DNA from 4 places in the Aeromonas sp. R6-2 genome. Region 1 is predicted to be linked to each of the others. Evidence: predicted binding sites of a transcription regulator. Region 1 holds the regulator's gene; each other region holds the start of a gene.
What was found. Region 1 encodes LexA, which represses DNA repair genes until DNA is damaged. Its sites were predicted from a motif close to ANCTGTNTNNNNANACAGNT; they were not measured.

Region 1 (4,194 bases):
TTTTCCTTGCGACTGCCTTGCAGCTCTTTGTGATAGGTGTTGACCTCCATCACGTGCTCGTAACCCAGATAGACGGGGACGAAGGTGAGGGGACGGTCGAGACCGCGCATCATGGCTTGCAGGGTCATCGCCAGCATGCCGGTCTTGGGCGGCAGCAGACGACCGGTACGTGAGCGTCCTCCTTCCGTAAAGAACTCGACCGAATAGCCCTTGGTGAAGAGCAGATTCAGGTATTCACGGAAAACGGTGCTGTAGAGGGGATTCCCCTTGAAGGTGCGCCGGATAAAGAAGGCGCCGCCGCGTCGGAACAGGGGGCCGGCCGGCCAGAAGTTGAGGTTGATCCCTGCCGCAATGTGCGGCGGTACCATGCCCTGGTGATAGATGACGTAGGAGAGCAGCAGGTAATCCATGTGGCTACGGTGACAGGGCACATAGACGATCTCGTGCCCCTCCTGGGCCAACTGTCTCACCCGCTCGGCACCATGCACCGACAGGCCGCGATAGAGTTTGTTCCAGAGCCAGCCGAGGAGACTTTCGCCGATACGGATGAGGCGATAGGAGAAATCGGAGGCGATCTCATCCATGTAACCGAGGGCTCGCTTGCGAGCCTTCTCCTCGCTGAGGTTATCGCGGCTGGCCTCTTCCCGAATGGCGTTCTGGATAGTGGCCGAGTCGAGCAACTGCTGAAACAGCAGGTGGCGATTGGGGAGCTTGGGACCGGTGGCGGCCAGCTGTTGCCGGCCAAAGTGGACCCGTGCAACCCGGGCCAGCTTGTGGGCGATAGCCTGGTCAGTCCCGTGCTTGTCGGCCATATAGCGCAACGAAACGGGAGGGGAGAAGCGCACCAGATTCTCGCGTCCCTTCAGGGCCACGATCAGCGCCTTCTTCAGCATGTTGGGCGCCAGCGCACTGATGATATTGAGGCTCGACACCTCCTCTTCTTCACGTCCCGGGGCACGCCCCCAGAACAGGGTCACCGGCACTAGCTGGATGTCGAGCTCGGGATCCTGCTTGTGCAGGTCCAGCAGTTGCTGAAACTCCTGGAGGAAGGGCAGGGGTTTGGTTCGCGAGCCAAACAGGGGAGGGGGGCGATCCAGGCAGACGTAACGGGGCAGGGGGCGTCCCGCCAGCTCGAGAGGCGTGAAGGGGCCGGGCAGGCCCAGATCCGCACAGCACTGCTGAAGGGTCAGCAGATCCGTGATGGAGCTGGTCTTGAGGGCGAACACTATGGGGCGAGCCGGATCCAGCTTGAGCTCAGCGATGGGGTTTTCCGGCAGGCTCTTGTGGTTAACCAGCCAATTGATCGGCCACTGAAGTGCGGCGCGGGAAATTCTCTGCCCAAGGGACATCTGCGTTACTTCTCCTCTGAAAAGGCGGCAGGAGAATAGCAAATCACCGGCCGTTTGTCGCCGAGAGGTACGATGAGTTGCGACAAGGGGAGCAATGGCATGAGTATCACCCCCGGTTTGTCTTGCCTTGGCATGCATACTGTATATACTGCCAGTGTGCTGTATAAAAAGACAGGTGCGATCATGAAACCCCTTACCCCCAGGCAATCCCAGGTGCTGGAGCTCATCAAGAGCAACATGAGTGAGACCGGCATGCCGCCGACCCGGGCGGAAATTGCCCAGAAACTCGGCTTCAAGTCGGCCAATGCGGCCGAGGAGCATCTCAAGGCCCTGGCCAAGAAGGGGGTGATCGAGATCATGCCGGGCACTTCTCGTGGCATCCGGCTCCTGCTCGAAGAGGACGCCGCCAACGAGGAGGAGGGGCTGCCTTTGATCGGCAAGGTTGCCGCAGGTGAACCCATCCTGGCACAGGAGCATATCGAGAGCCGTTATCAGGTCGATCCCACCCTGTTTCATCCACGGGCCGATTTCCTGTTGCGGGTGCAGGGCATGAGCATGAAAAACATCGGCATCATGGATGGTGACTTGCTGGCCGTGCACAAGACCCAGGATGTGCGCAACGGTCAGGTGGTGGTGGCGCGTCTGGATGATGATGTCACGGTCAAGCGTTTCCAGCGCAAGGGGAGTCAGGTCTGGCTGCTGCCGGAGAATGAGGAGCTCGCACCGATCGAGGTGGATCTCTCCTCCCAGCACCTTTCCATCGAAGGGCTGGCGGTTGGCGTGATTCGAAACGCTGACTGGATGTGATGAGACGGGGCCATGAGCCCCGTTTTCTTTTTCCATGCCAGCCAATGCCTTCTTCTTTTATCGCGTTTCTTCATGGGGTTATCGTTAGAGGAACCCATGACCCCTCCCGGTTGACGGGTTTTCGTCTATATCCTTATCAAGAGGTCGAGCAAGACCCGGCGTCGTCGTAAACGCATTTACACCACCCTTTTTACGGGAGCAGGGGAGAGTGGCCCGAGGAGCCGGGCCTTGATGTCAGCCGCACCTGTGGGGTCGGCAAGGAGGACAGGTATGTCTCGCACTCATGCCCGGATAGGCTCGTTGACTCATATTACCCGTTTCATCGAGGGTAACTGGCTGACCCGGTTTTACGCTCTCTGGATTTTGCGCCGGGCTTCCGGCTGGTCGCTCTGGCTGGGTTGCCCTCGCAGCAACGTGGTGCGGCTAACCCCCTTATGGCAGCGTCGCCCTTCGGCGCAGGATGAGCGGGCTATCGTGATTCCCATGGAGGACTGGGTTGCCCGGCATCCGGACGCCGCTCGTAGAGGGTCCGGTCGTTAAGGAATGCGTCCTTTCGTGTTTCCACTCCTCTGCTGGGTTACAATGGCGCACCTCTTCTCATGCATGGTGCGCATTCCCTATGACCAAATGGCGCTCTACCCTGGTGATTGTCGCCCTTAGCCTGGTATTGGCAGGAGCCTTGCTCTACCCCACCCTGCGTCAGCCCAGCATGCCGGAGAGTGCGACCTATTTCACACCCGCACGCATGGTCAACGGTTTTACGCTCCAGCGCTCGGATGGCACCCCGTTTACTCGGGAGGCGTTGCTGGGGCACTGGAGCTTCGTCTTTATTGGCTATACCTTCTGCCCCGATATCTGTCCGACCACCCTCTCCGACCTGCGTGGCATTTACCCCGAGCTAAAACGGGTGGATGAACGTAGCCAGGTGATCTTCGTTTCGGTGGATCCCCAGCGTGATGATATGGCCCGGCTGACTACCTATACCCAGTTCTTCAACCCCGAGTTTGTGGCCGTGAGTGGCAGCCAGAGCAATCTCTTCCCCTTCGTCCGTAATCTGGGGCTGGTCTACTCCATCGTCGATGAGCACGATGCCAAGAACTATCTGGTCGATCACTCCGCCTCTATCGTCCTCATCAATCCCAAGGGGGAGATCCAGGCCGTGTTCAGGCCCGATATGGCTCCCGGGCAGCCCCCTCGCGTCTCCATGGCCAAGATGGCCAGTGATTTTGCGAAGATCCGCACTCTCGCTCTCGCCTCTTGAGCACGCTTCAACGCCTGTGGGGTGAGCAGCGCCAGGTCCTGGCGCTGGCGCTCCCCATGTTGCTCTCCAACCTGACGGTCCCCTTGCTGGGGTTGGTCGACACCTGGGTGATTGGCCATCTGGACAGCCCCTCCCTGCTTGGAGGGGTCGCCATCGGGGCAACCCTTATCAACCTCACCTGGTGGGTCCTCGGCTTTTTGCGTATGTCGACCACGGGCCTGACCGCCCAGGCGTTGGGTGCGGGAGACGAGCACGAGATGCGGCTGTTGTTGGGCAGGGGATTGTTACTGGCCTGTCTGTTGGCGGTCTTGTTGTTGATTGGCAAGACCCCGCTGGTTGCGGTGGCGCTGGGACTGAGCGGGGCCTCGGCCGAGGTTCAACACTATGCGGCCGAGTATCTCACTATCCGTCTCTGGGGAGCGCCCGCCGCCCTCTGTAATCTGGTGGTGCTGGGGTGGCTGCTGGGGCGGCACTATGCCAGGGGGCCTATGTGGCTGCTGATTGCCGGCAATGTATTCAACATCGTGCTCGACCTGCTACTGGTGCAGGGATTGGGTTGGCAAGTGAAAGGTGTCGCTATCGCCTCGCTGTTGGCAGACTACGCGACCCTGTCGCTGGGCATCTGGTTGGTGCACAGGCTGGTGCCGTTATCTGTGCTTTGGCGCTGTTGGCGGAGCGGGCTGATGGTATTGGCCCCCTATCGCCGCCTGATCGCCCTGAATCGGGATATCTTCATCCGGGCCTTGTGTCTGCAACTCTGCTTCGCTTTTATGGCGT
Region 2 (4,194 bases), on a different contig from region 1:
ACCTCAACCCAGGCGTCACCGTTGTCGGCCTTGGCGATGGCGTACGGCATGATCTCGAGGTCACGCTGCACTTCATCGTCTTCGAAACGACGACCGATCAGACGCTTGATGGCGAACAGGGTGTTCTTCGGGTTGGTGACGGCCTGACGCTTGGCAGGCTGACCAACCAGGATTTCGCCGTCATCGGCATAGGCAATGATGGACGGAGTAGTACGGTCACCCTCGGCGTTCTCGATCACGCGAGCGTGGTCGCCATCGAGGATGGCTACGCAAGAGTTGGTAGTACCCAGGTCAATACCGATGATTTTACCCATTTGACGAATCTCCAAATGCTTCAACTGATGTGGCAGGCAAACCTGCCTTTATGTCTCGTTAACGGCTAGATAGGGTCGCCCCCACTGGCTTTCAAGGGGTCGGCGATAAATTTCCCGACCGCCCCGGCCACTCCCGCCGCAGGCTTGAATCCTATATGGGGGTCAGGATCGACCCTTCAAGGGGTAGGCCTTAAAAAAAATCAACAAAAAGCCCGCCACGGGGCGGGCTCACTCCCGGCCGGACGACTCAGTCGACGGCCTTGGAGACCATCACCATGGCCGGACGAATGACGCGGCCGTTGAGCTCATAGCCCTTCTGCATCACGGCGATGACGGTGTTGGGGGCGACATCGGCGCTCGGCACCAGGCTCATGGCCTGATGGGCGTTGGGATCGAACGGCTGGTTGGTGGGATCCACCGCCACCAGACCAAATTTGGCCACGCCGTTTTGCATGGATTTGAGGGTCAGCTCAACCCCTTCCACCATCGGCTTGAGGGCCTCGTTCTCCTTGTCGGCCAGCTCGATGGCGCGCTCCAGGTTGTCCATGACGGGCAGCAGCTCAGCGGCAAACTTCTCGAGGGCGAACTTGTGCGCCTTCTCCACGTCCTGGGCGGCGCGGCGACGCAGGTTCTCCATCTCGGCGACGGCGCGAACCGCACGATCCCGCTCGTCGGCCGCGGCGGCAGTGGCAGCCTCGAGCTGGGCCTCCAGCTCGGCAATGCGTGCCTGCTCCGGGGTCAGTTCGCTGTCCACATCGGGCTGCTCGACGTGATCTTCCAGCCCTTCCACCTGTTCGACCTTCTGCTCTTCGTGGTTCATGACATCTCCAAATTACAGGTAACTTCTTTACGTGGGGCTATTATGGGGACGACGAACCGGCTTTCAAGAGGGCATGCGCCGGTTTGGCTATATAGCAGCAGAAAAGCGGGGCAAACGCGGTATACTCGCCCCATCACGGGCGACATACGACGCAAACCATGAATTCTCCGTTCAAGACCATAGGCCTCATCGGCAAACCCCATCACAACGGCGCCAATCAGACCCTCAAAGGACTGCACGACTACCTGACCCAACGCGGCTTCACCGTGCTGGTCGAGAGCCGGGTGGCACAGGCCCTCGGCGTCGCAGACAGTGAGTCCATCGTCGATCTGGTGCAGCTCGGGGAGCGCGCCGATCTCGCCATCGTGGTGGGCGGCGACGGCAACATGCTGGGGGCGGCGCGGGTCCTGTCGCGCTTCGACGTGGCGGTGATCGGCGTCAACCGGGGCAACCTCGGCTTTCTCACCGATCTCTCGCCGCAAGACTATCTGGTGCCCCTCGAGCAGGTGCTCTCGGGCCACTTCAAGAGCGAGCAACGCTTCTTGCTGGAGGCCTCCGTCTATCGCCACGGGGAGCGCAAGGCGAGCAACCTGGCCGTCAACGAGGCGGTGCTGCACCCGGGCAAGATCGCCCACATGATCGAGTTCGAGGTCTACATCGATGGCAGCTTCATGTACAGCCAGCGCTCGGACGGACTTATCGTGGCGACCCCGACCGGCTCCACCGCCTATTCCCTCTCCGCCGGCGGCGCCATCCTCACCCCCAAGCTCAGCGCCATCACGCTGGTGCCCATGTTCCCGCACACCCTGAGCAGCCGCCCCATAGTGCTGGACGCCGACTGCGAGGTGCGCCTGCTGGTCTCTCCCGACAACCAGGACGACGCCATGCAGGTGAGCTGCGACGGCCAGATCACCCTGGCGGTGCACCCGGGCGACGAGATCATCATCAAGAAGAGCCACCACCAGCTCAAGCTGGTGCATCCCCTCGATTACAGCTACTTCCACGTGTTGCGCAACAAGCTCGGCTGGGGCAGCAAGCTCTTCTAACCCTGCCCTTCTGGCCCCGTGTCATTCGGCCCTGCGCGGGCCGTTTTTCGAGATCCTCGGCCCGGCATCTTTACTGTATGTAAAACCAGTATATACTGGATACATAAACAGTAATGTATGGCCTCACAGGACGCGCGACCATGCTGGCACAGCTCACCATTACCAACTTCGCCATCGTCAAGTTCCTCGAGCTCGATCTCCAGTCGGGTATGACCTGTATCACGGGTGAAACCGGTGCGGGCAAATCCATTGCCATCGATGCCCTGGGCCTGTGTCTGGGCGAGCGGGCCGAGGCCAGCATGGTGCGCCCCGGTTGCGACAAGGCCGAGGTGAGCGCCCGTTTCCTGCTTGCCGGCAACCCCGCCGCCCGCGGCTGGCTCACCAGCAACGAGCTGGAAAGCGAAGAGAGAGAAGAGTGCATAGTGCGCCGGGTGGTCTCGGCCGAGGGACGCTCGCGCAGCTATATCAACGGCGTGCCCGTGCCCCTGGCCCAGCTAAAGAGCCTGGGCCAGCTGCTGGTGAACGTGCACGGTCAGCATGCTCACCAGCTGTTGCTGCGCCCCGACTATCAGCTTGCCCTGCTCGACGGTTACGCCGGTCATACCCTGCTCCTCGGTGAGGTGCGCGAGCACTACCAGCGCTGGCGCCAGCTGCAAAACGAGCTGGTCCGCCTCAAGGCCGAGCAGCAGCAGCGCGAGGCCCGTCGCCAGCTGCTCGAATATCAGGTGCAGGAACTCGACGAGTTTGCCCTGCAACCCGGCGAGTTCGAGGAAGTGGAAGAGGAGCACCAGCGCCTGGCCAACGGCACCGAGCTGATGCAAGAGTGCGGCAGCTGCATCGATCTGCTCTACGAGAACGACGACACCACCATCACCAGCCTGCTGCAGGTCGCCATCGACAAGACCGAAGGGCTGGTCGGCATGGATTCCCGCCTCACCCCAGTGCTCGAGATGCTCAATGAGGCGCTCATCCAGGTGCAAGAGAGCCATGGGGAGCTGCGCGGCTATCTGGACAATCTCGAACTCGATCCCCAGCGTTTCATCGAGCTCGAGAGCCGCCTGTCGCGGGCCATCTCGCTGGCCCGCAAGCACCACGTCAAACCGGCCGAGCTGGCCCTGCATCATCAGGGGCTGACCGAAGAGCTGACTCGCATCGGCTCCGACGAGGCGCGCCTCGAGGGGATGGAGGCCGAGCTCGCCGAGGCGCGCGAGGCCTTCCTCACCGCCGCCGAGGCGCTCAGCCAAAGCCGCCGCCGTCACGCCGAGGCGCTGGCCGGCCGGGTCAGCGAGAGCATGACCGAGCTGGCCATGCCCCAGGGCCAGTTTGCCATCGAGGTAGTTGCCGATCGGGGGCAGAGTCTCTCGCCCCTTGGCATCGACCGGGTCGAGTTTATGGTCACCACCAACCCGGGACAGCCGCTGCAACCCCTCGGCAAGGTTGCCTCGGGTGGTGAGCTGTCGCGCATCAGCCTGGCGCTGGTGGTGATCAGTGCTCGCCAGATGGCCACCCCCACCCTGATCTTCGACGAGGTGGACGTGGGGATAAGCGGCCCCACCGCCGCCGTGGTGGGGCGCCTGCTGCGCCAGCTCGGGGAATCGACCCAGGTGCTGGTCGTAACCCACCTACCCCAGGTGGCCGGCAACGGGCACCAGCACATGGTGGTGAGCAAGCACACCGACGGCCACACCACGGAAACCCGCATGCAGCCGCTGGCCCAGCGGGACCGACTCAACGAGCTGGCCCGTCTGCTCGGGGGGGATCACATCACCGACAACACCCTGGCCAACGCCCGCGAGCTGCTGGCAGGCTAAGCGCACACGAGGGCCATCGGGCCCTCTTCTCGCTTAAGGGAACACATCACCGACAACACCCTGGCCAACGCCCGCGAGCGACTGGCAGGCTAAGTGCACAAGAGGGCCATCGGGCCCTCTTCTCGGTGTGGGAGATAATCGGCGCTCCCTCACCGGCGGCGAAGGGCATAACAGACAGGGGCCTGATGGCCCCTTGACCGTCA
Region 3 (4,194 bases), on a different contig from region 1:
AGCTCGGCACTGAGCCGATCGGCCTCCTCCAATACCACGGCACGGGGCAGCTGGATATAGACCCCCCAGCTGTGGCCCGCCACCCGGATCGGCGTGAAGCTCTGTAGCCAGGCCCCATCCTCGCTCCAGCGTGAGAGTGGCGCTCCCTCCTTGAGCCAGCCCTTGAGCTGCCCCCCCAGGGGATCGCCGCCAAGCGGCTTGCCTACCGGGGTGTTAAAACCGCTCTGGGCGGCCACAGTCCCTCCCTGGCTTATCAGCATCACATCGCCGCTGCCCCGGTAAAGATCCTCATCCATGCCCTGCACCACCTGCTGCAGACTGTCCAGGGCCAGATCCACACCCACGATACCGATCACCTTCCCCTCCTCCATGAGCGGAACCGTGACCGAGGTCATCAGACGGGATTGTCCCTCGACCTCATCCAGATAGGGCTCGAGCAGGCAGCTGCTGCGACTCTCCAGGCTACAGCGATACCAGTAATTGGCAGGGGTACCACTCTCATCGGGAGCGCTGTCGGCCAGATCCTCCTCACTCATGGTCTCGGCGACTATGCCCTCCTTGCCGCGCGCCCAGTAGACGGAGAAGCGCCCCTTCTCGTTGGAGCCCAGGGCACTCGAATCAACATAGTTGGCATCCTCACCATCGAGGGCATCGGGCTCGAATACCCCGTAGACACCGAGCAAGTTGGGAGCCGCCAGCAACGACTCGTGCAACATCTGGTTGAGGGCACCGCGCAGGGCCTCGGAGTGCATGAAATTGTCTTGGGCATTCTTGCGCTGGAAGAGGATCCCCTGAGCCAGCAGGGAGGCCCGATAGAAAGACTCATCCAGATAGGCCGTCACCCTGGCGGACTGGGCCAATCCCTGAGCCTGCATCACTTGCTGGGCGGCACCACGCGCACTCTCGGCGGTGCGCATCTCGATGCGAGACTGCACTTCACGCCCTTGATAGAGGGAGAAGCTGATGAGTGAAACCGAGAGCAGCAACAGGCAGAGACCGGCAGAGAGGGTGATGCGCCACTGGACCGAGAGAGATTTCATGGAAACATCCTTGTTGTATTCGATACCGAATTATATCGGCGGCCATGCTTCATAACTTAATAATATATTTATAAATCAAGAGCTAACTGTTCAGACGAGTCCCCTACTCCAACCACCACGCCCACCAGGCGAATGCCCCGGCCGCGAGCCCGAAGCAGCCCCTCGCGCAGCAGCGTCGGAAGCAATGCGGCATCGGGCCTTTCACAACTACGATAGACGGTCGTCTGCTGAAAATCGGCAAACTTGAGCTTGATCCCCACTCCCCGTACCGGTCGACGCCCCTGATGGCGCTCGAGACGACGCAGCAACTCGGGCCAGAGCGCCTCGAGACAGGTGAGAACCAAGGGCGCATGAGGGGGCAGATCCTCATCCAGGGTGGTCTCCACTCCCACGCTCTTGCGCTCCCGGCTCACTGCCACCGGTCGCTCATCTCTCCCCCAGGCTCGCTCGAGCAGTGCCTCTCCCGGTTTCCCCCAGAGACGGCGAGCCCGCTCGAGGTCGAGGGCTCTGAGATCTTCGCAGGTAATAAAGCCCAGCGCCGCCATCCGCTCGGCACTCTTGCGTCCCACGCCGGGGATCTGGGAGAGCGGCAACTGGCACACAAACTCATCGACCTGATGGGGGGCGATAACAAACTGGCCATCGGGCTTGTTGCGCTCGGAGCCGATCTTCGCCAGAAACTTGTTGGGGGCAACACCGGCAGAGGCGGTCAGGGCCAACTCCTCCCTGATCCGCTCTCGGATTTCGGCGGCGATCCGGGTCGCCGAGCCTCCCAGCAGGGGACATTCGGTCACATCCAGATAGGCCTCATCCAAAGAGAGGGGCTCGATGAGAGAGGTATAACGGCGGAAGATATCATGCAGCTGACCGGAGACCTCCTTGTAATAGGCAAGCCTCCCGGGCAGCAATACCAGGGGTGGGCAGAGACGGCGAGCCACCGCCGTCGGCATGGCTGAACGGACCCCGAAGCGACGCGCCACATAGTTACAGGTCGAGATGACGCCACGGTGCTCGACGCTGCCACCTATGGCCATAGGCACCTCACGCAGGGCCGGATCGTCACGCATCTCCACGGCGGCATAGAAGCAGTCCATGTCGATATGGATGATTTTACGTCCCATTGTGCCCTCCAAACCGACCGGTGACATGCCAAAAGCTGGATAAAAAAACAGTATACAGGTTGACCTGTGCATTTTGACAGTCCGCTCCCGAGAGAAAGGGGCTATCCCTAGGGGACTAATGGCCCCAGGAGAAGCAAATGGACGCACAAGCCGTCTGGCTGATGGTAATACTGGCCATGCCACTGGCCGCCAAAAATAACCCCACGGCCGAGTGCCAATGGCTCCACGATCGTATCGAGACGCTGGAAATTGCGATCAAGAAGGGAGATACCCTCGGCACCCGGGAAGAGCTGACTCGCTGGCGGGGTGAGTTCAGGAAGAAGGAGTGTCACCAGTATGACTACTGAAAAACAGCGCGGGGCCGATGGCCCCGCGCTGTGATTACTAGATGATGCGATTTTCTTCGAGCATCTTGCGGCGCGCCTCTTCGGCGGCCATCTTCTTCTTGCGATTGTCACAGGGTTCGGGACAGTCGCACTCCTTCTCGATGCCGATGGCACCCAGCCCCCCGCAGGAGCCGGAGATGGTCTTCTTCTTGATGATGTAGCCGATGGCCATGGCCGCGACAAATAACAGGAAGACGGCGAAGGTTATCAGAAAGATTTGCATATCACTTTCTCACCAGATAGGGCTTGAAGGCATCCGAGTACTCCTCACGGAACCCTTCGTCGGTCTTGGTAACCATGAAGATAGCCAATCCCTTCTCCCTGGCATAGGCCATTCCCTTCTCCGGTCCCATCACCGTCAGGGCGGTAGCCAACCCGTCTGCAGTCATGCAGGAGGGATGCACCACGGTCACTGATACCAGGCGGTGAGTGATGGGCTTGCCGGTCGCCGGATCTATGGTGTGGGAGAAGCGCTTGCCATCCATCTCGTAGTAGTTGCGGTAGTCTCCCGAGGTGGCGACGCCGTTGTCACCAACCACGATCACCTCCTGCACCGAGCCTTCCGCACTACCGGCTACCGGTTTCTCGATGGCCACCCGCCAGGGGTGTCCCTTGCCGTTGAGCCCCTTGATACGCAGCTCACCGCCAATCTCGACCAGGTAGTTGCGCGAGCCGAGCGCTTCTATGTATTCGGCTACCTTGTCCACACCGAATCCCTTGGCGATGGAGGAGAGATCCACATAGAGATCCGGTATGTCCTTTTGCAGGGTATCCGCATCGACCGAGGTGGTCACATGAAGATTACCCAGGCCTGTCTTCTGACGGGTCTGGGCAATCAGCTCATCACTCGGCACCTTGGTAGGCCGTTTGTCAGGGCCAAAGCCCCACAGGTTAACCAGAGGGCCAACCGTCACATCCAGCGCCCCCCGGGTCTCACGGCCCAGATGCAGCGACTCGGTCACCACCCGGGCAGTGTCACGAGAGACGACCACAGGCTTGCTGTCGCGGGTCTGGTTGAAACGGGAAAGCTCGGAGTCGGGACGATAAGTGGACATCTGGTCGTTGACCCGCTCGAGCAGCGCATCCACCTCGGCCTGAAAGGCCTCGGGGGTCTTGGCTATCTTGTCGGCGACCTTGATGGAGTAATAGGTTCCCATGGTGCTGCCGGTGATGTGGATCTCCGGCCCTGTGTTGACCTTCTCCTGACCGCACCCTGTCAAGAAAAAGGCCAGCCCGATAAGGGCCAGCCATGTCTTTACCGCAGAACGCATCGATTAGCCACCGAAGTCGTCGAGCAGGATATTTTCGTCTTCCACGCCCAGGCTCTTGAGCATGTTGATGACGGCGGCGTTCATCACGGGAGGACCACACATGTAGAACTCGCAGTCTTCCGGGGCCTCGTGGTTCTTGAGGTAGTTCTCATAGAGCACGTTGTGGATGAAGCCGGTGTAGCCGGTCCAGTTGTCTTCCGGCTGCGGATCCGAGAGCGCCACATGCCACTGGAAGTTGTCGTTTTCCGCCTGCAGCATGTCGAAATCTTCCACATAGAACATTTCGCGCTTGGAGCGGGCACCGTACCAGAAGCTCATCTTGCGCTTGGACTTCAGGCGACGCAGCTGGTCGAAGATATGGGAGCGCATCGGTGCC
Region 4 (4,194 bases), on a different contig from region 1:
CATAGAGGGCTGCCAGCTCGGGGTTACAGGCCAGTAACCAGCGACGAGGGGTGACCCCGTTGGTCACGTTGCAGAGCTTGTCCGGCCAGATCTGGTCGAATTCGGGGAAGAGATCTTCTTTGACCAGACGGGAGTGCACTTCGGCCACACCGTTGACCTTGTTGGAGCCGATGACGCACAGGTTACCCATGCGTACCTTGCGGACATCCCCCTCCTCGATGATGGAGAGCTTGGCCTTGATGGCATCGTTACCCGGCCACATGGGCTCAACCTTCTCGGTAAGGAAGCGGCTGTTGATCTCGTAGATGATCTCGAGGTGACGGGGCAGTACCCGCTCGAAAAGGTAGACGGCCCACTTCTCCAGTGCCTCGGGCAGCAGGGTGTGGTTGGTATAGGCAAAGACCCGGTAGCAGATATCCCACGCCTTCTCCCACTGCAGATCCTCTTCATCCACCAGTACCCGCATCAACTCGGGAATGGCGATGGTCGGGTGAGTGTCGTTGAGCTGGATGGCGATCTGGTCGGCAAAGTGGCTGAAGTCATCACCGTGGGCACGCTTGTAGCGACGCATGATGTCTTTGATCGAGCAGGCGCAGAAGAAGTACTGCTGGATGAGACGCAGCTCCTTGCCGGCTTCTGTTTCGTCGTTGGGATAGAGCACCTTGGAGATGGTCTCGGCCTGGGCCTTCTCAGCCTGGGAGTCGAGGTAACCACCGGCGTTAAACACATCCCAATCGAAGAACTCGGAGGCGCGAGACTCCCACAGGCGCAGTATGTTGACAGTGTGACCGCCAAACCCGACCACGGGGATATCCCAAGGCACCCCTTTGATCTTGCGACCGGCGTGCCACACCTTCTTCATGCGGCCATCGTCCCCAAACACGGTTTCGACATAGCCGTAGAGCGGGATCTCCTGCACCGACTCGGGACGGCAGATCTCCCAGGGGTTGCCGTACTCACGCCAGGAGTCCGGACGCTCGATCTGGCGGCCATCCTGGATCTCCTGACGGAACAGGCCGTGCTCATAGTGGATACCGTAGCCGATGGCCGGGTAACTCAGGGTCGCCAGGGAGTCGATGAAACAGGCGGCCAGGCGGCCCAGGCCACCGTTGCCGAGGGCCATGTCTGGCTCGCATTCGCACAGGTCGCTGAGATTCAGTCCGAGATCGGCCAACGCCTCATCACAGACTTTATAAAGAGAGAGGTTGTGGAGGTTGTTCGAGGTCAACCGCCCCATCAGGAATTCGGCCGACAGATAGTGGATGGCGCGGGTGTCTTGCTTGAGGTGGGTCTGCTGGGTGCGAGTCAGACGCTCGTACACCTGCTCGTTGACTGCGGCTGCGGTTGCCTTCCACCAGGACTCTTGAGAAGCCTTCTCTTCACTGGTGCCGAGCGTGGAGCGCAGGTGACGGACGATGCTCGCCTTGAGCTGCTCCTTATCCAGGAGAATGTCGGTCTTCTTCTTGGTTGCCATAAGCTTTTCCCTTCGTTACTGAAATGCGGGGCCAATTTCCCGGCTCATAGAGTGAGTCAATTATTATGTTCATCATGAAAACTGGCTGGAGGCATACTAGCGAAACCAGTTCGATGAAAAGTGAATCCAAGTCACACTTTAAACGCCAGAAATGACAGGAAAATGATGAAAACCCTTTCTTTTCACCTTGTTCAAGGATTCTTTTTAATCCCTTCCAATTCAATTAGATATGAAAGCATTTTCGAGACAAATGGCTGAATAGGTTTTCATAAAAACGGCCCTCCAGCACATAAAGAAAACAGACAGCACCAATGCCAGAAAAGGTACTGTCTGTCCAACCTGTGCTACCACCCTTTGAACTGGTTGCTGGCAGGGTCGTAGCGGTAACCAATCTCCCGCAGACGGCGGCTCAACACCTCTTCATTCATGTCGTAATAGGAGAGCAACTCTTCCAGTGAGCCGCACTCCAAACGCAGCTTCTCATTGACGATCCCAAGCAGAATATTGGCATCCAGCAGCCTGAGCTGACTCGCATCCATGATGGCCCCTCCTTACATTGCCTGCATCTATAACCATGGACACTGGCGGCGACCGCGGCAAGCCACACCCCCTGCAGTGCTCACATTTTTAGCAACAGAGGTTGATCCGAAGGCACGAACAAACTACTGTATACCCATACAGCTTGTTTTTATGTACAGGTGAGATATGACCCAGTTAGCCGCAATCCACTCCCACTCCAGCGCTTTCACGAGTTGGCCACGCCACAGACCTTGCCTGCGCCCTGATCCGGCGGCTCAGGACACTATCCTCGACCTGCTTAAACGCACCCGGTTGCACACGGGCTGGATCCTGTTACTCGCCCCACCGGGCGCTCCCAGCGCCGCCGATCTGCAATCCAAGGGGATCGATCCCACCCGAGTATTGCTGCTCCCCCGAAACCGCATCAAGAACTGGCAAGGGGTCCTGGAGAAGAGCCTGGGAAACGGCTGTTTCAGCGCTGTGCTCGGCTGGCTGCCCGAAGACATCGATCTGGACTTTCAGCGTCTGGATCGCTCCCGCCAGGCAACAGGCACACTGATGCAGATCTTTGTCCCGCCCTTGTGCCACCCCTTTGGCCAGAATCTGTTTCATAACCATTGAAAATATGGGGCGGCCTCTGCCGCCCCTTTGCCCGATGTCATCACCGCCGATGATTAAGGCAGAAATCAGCGGTACCTGGGTCAGTCTCCATTTCACCATGACTGATGATAAGAAAGGCTCTCTGCCATCCTTTGGGCCTTTATCAGTCGCAGCACCCTGAATGGTCGGCCACTGCGTGGCCCTGTCGTCAGGCCCTATAACCGCAGATGCACAGTAACCGGCATTGAGGCTTTTTATCGCCCCCCTCTTCGAGTGCCACTCACCCAATTTGTGCAGCAGATCGACAATCTGCTCAGGCAATGCGCATTACAAGAACAAACTGTTAACAGTTCGTTATCTATTGTGTATTCTCCCACTACTGGTCTGATTTCTTACCTCCTACCAGATCATTAGAATCACGCCGGTATTCAATGGGATATGAAGCTAAAAAACAAAGATCTTGTCGCCATCCGAGCGGCACGGGTCAGGATTGACCCGAAAAGATCAACACCAAGAGAGACGATCATGACTACTGCTTCCTTCAAGAAGAGCCTGCTGGCTGCCGCCGTGGCCCTCGCCAGCACCCAGGCTTATTCCGCCGCCTTCCAGCTCAACGAACACTCTGCCTCTGGCCTTGGCCGTGCCTATGCCGGTGAAGCCGCGGTCGCCGATAACGCCTCCGTGCTGGCTCGCAACCCGGCCGCCATGACCATGTTCGACAAGATGGCGGTCTCGGTTTCCGGCACCTATATCCACCCGGATGTGGATGTAGACGGCAAGATCAACGGTGTGATCCCCGCCAGTGAGAAAGGTATTGCCCCCGATGCCTTCGTACCGGCCGCCTACTTTATCCAGCCCCTGAAAGAGGATCTGGCCTGGGGTATCGCCATGTTCTCCAACTACGGCCTCTCCACCGAATATCCGGAGGCCTATCGCGCCGGCTCTGCTGCGGGTAATACCGAGCTGCTGACCTTCAATATCAACCCCAACCTGGCCTATCGCGTCGCTCCGGGCTTTAGCCTCGGCGCCGGTATTAACTTTGTCTACGCCGAAGCCGAGCTCAACCGTTTCGCCGGTGTACTCGCTCCCGCAATTTCCGCACAAACCAAATCAAAAGTATCTGCCGACACCAATATCAGCCATATGAAGGGCGATGACTGGGGCTTTGGCTGGAACGTGGGCGCTCTCTACGAGTTCAATCAGGACAACCGCCTGGCCCTGACCTACCGCTCTCAGGTCAATATCAAGTTTAAGGGTGACTACAAGGGGCTCTCCACCATCGGTGCGGGCAAACCTGGCCAAACCGTGGATGGCGAGCTGAATATGGAGCTGCCGGCTCAGGCCGAGCTGGCTGGCTATCATCGCCTCAACCCCCAGTTTGCGGTGCACTACTCCGTCAACTGGACCGACTGGAGCGCCTTCCAGGAGCTCAAGGCCACCAGCGACAGTTGTGTCAGTGCCGATGGTGCCGGCGTCTGTCTCTACAAGCCGGAGAAGTTTAAAGACTCCATGCGCTACGCCATCGGCGGCACCTGGTACATCAACCCGAGCTGGGAGGCCCGCATCGGCTTTGCCTATGACAACAGCCCGATCGAGCCTGA

Region 2: a site for LexA is predicted at 2,252-2,271, ahead of recN (DNA repair protein RecN). Genes of this name have one in related genera too.
Region 3: a site for LexA is predicted at 2,195-2,214, ahead of dinB (DNA polymerase IV). Genes of this name have one in related genera too.
Region 4: a site for LexA is predicted at 2,155-2,174, ahead of AB5Y48_RS01455 (DUF4250 domain-containing protein). Genes of this name have one in related genera too.

Annotation. Positions count from the first base shown of each region.
Region 1 covers NZ_JBFODE010000036.1:11,423-15,616, reverse strand. The annotation lists gene plsB (glycerol-3-phosphate 1-O-acyltransferase PlsB) at 1-1,349, opposite strand, end outside; gene lexA (transcriptional repressor LexA) at 1,533-2,156, shown strand; gene AB5Y48_RS08705 (hypothetical protein) at 2,427-2,696, shown strand; gene AB5Y48_RS08700 (SCO family protein) at 2,776-3,417, shown strand; gene AB5Y48_RS08695 (MATE family efflux transporter) at 3,474-4,194, shown strand, end outside.
Region 2 covers NZ_JBFODE010000047.1:24,609-28,802, forward strand. The annotation lists gene dnaK (molecular chaperone DnaK) at 1-314, opposite strand, end outside; gene grpE (nucleotide exchange factor GrpE) at 562-1,134, opposite strand; gene nadK (NAD(+) kinase) at 1,293-2,180, shown strand; gene recN (DNA repair protein RecN) at 2,321-3,991, shown strand; gene AB5Y48_RS12810 (helix-turn-helix transcriptional regulator) at 4,192-4,194, opposite strand, start outside.
Region 3 covers NZ_JBFODE010000037.1:125,342-129,535, reverse strand. The annotation lists gene AB5Y48_RS09365 (methyl-accepting chemotaxis protein) at 1-1,040, opposite strand, end outside; gene dinB (DNA polymerase IV) at 1,109-2,161, opposite strand; gene AB5Y48_RS09355 (hypothetical protein) at 2,299-2,508, shown strand; gene nqrM ((Na+)-NQR maturation NqrM) at 2,546-2,770, opposite strand; gene AB5Y48_RS09345 (FAD:protein FMN transferase) at 2,772-3,818, opposite strand; gene nqrF (NADH:ubiquinone reductase (Na(+)-transporting) subunit F) at 3,822-4,194, opposite strand, start outside.
Region 4 covers NZ_JBFODE010000006.1:242,778-246,971, forward strand. The annotation lists gene AB5Y48_RS01450 (glycogen/starch/alpha-glucan phosphorylase) at 1-1,474, opposite strand, end outside; gene AB5Y48_RS01455 (DUF4250 domain-containing protein) at 1,819-2,013, opposite strand; gene AB5Y48_RS01460 (cell division inhibitor) at 2,180-2,614, shown strand; gene AB5Y48_RS01465 (outer membrane protein transport protein) at 3,119-4,194, shown strand, end outside.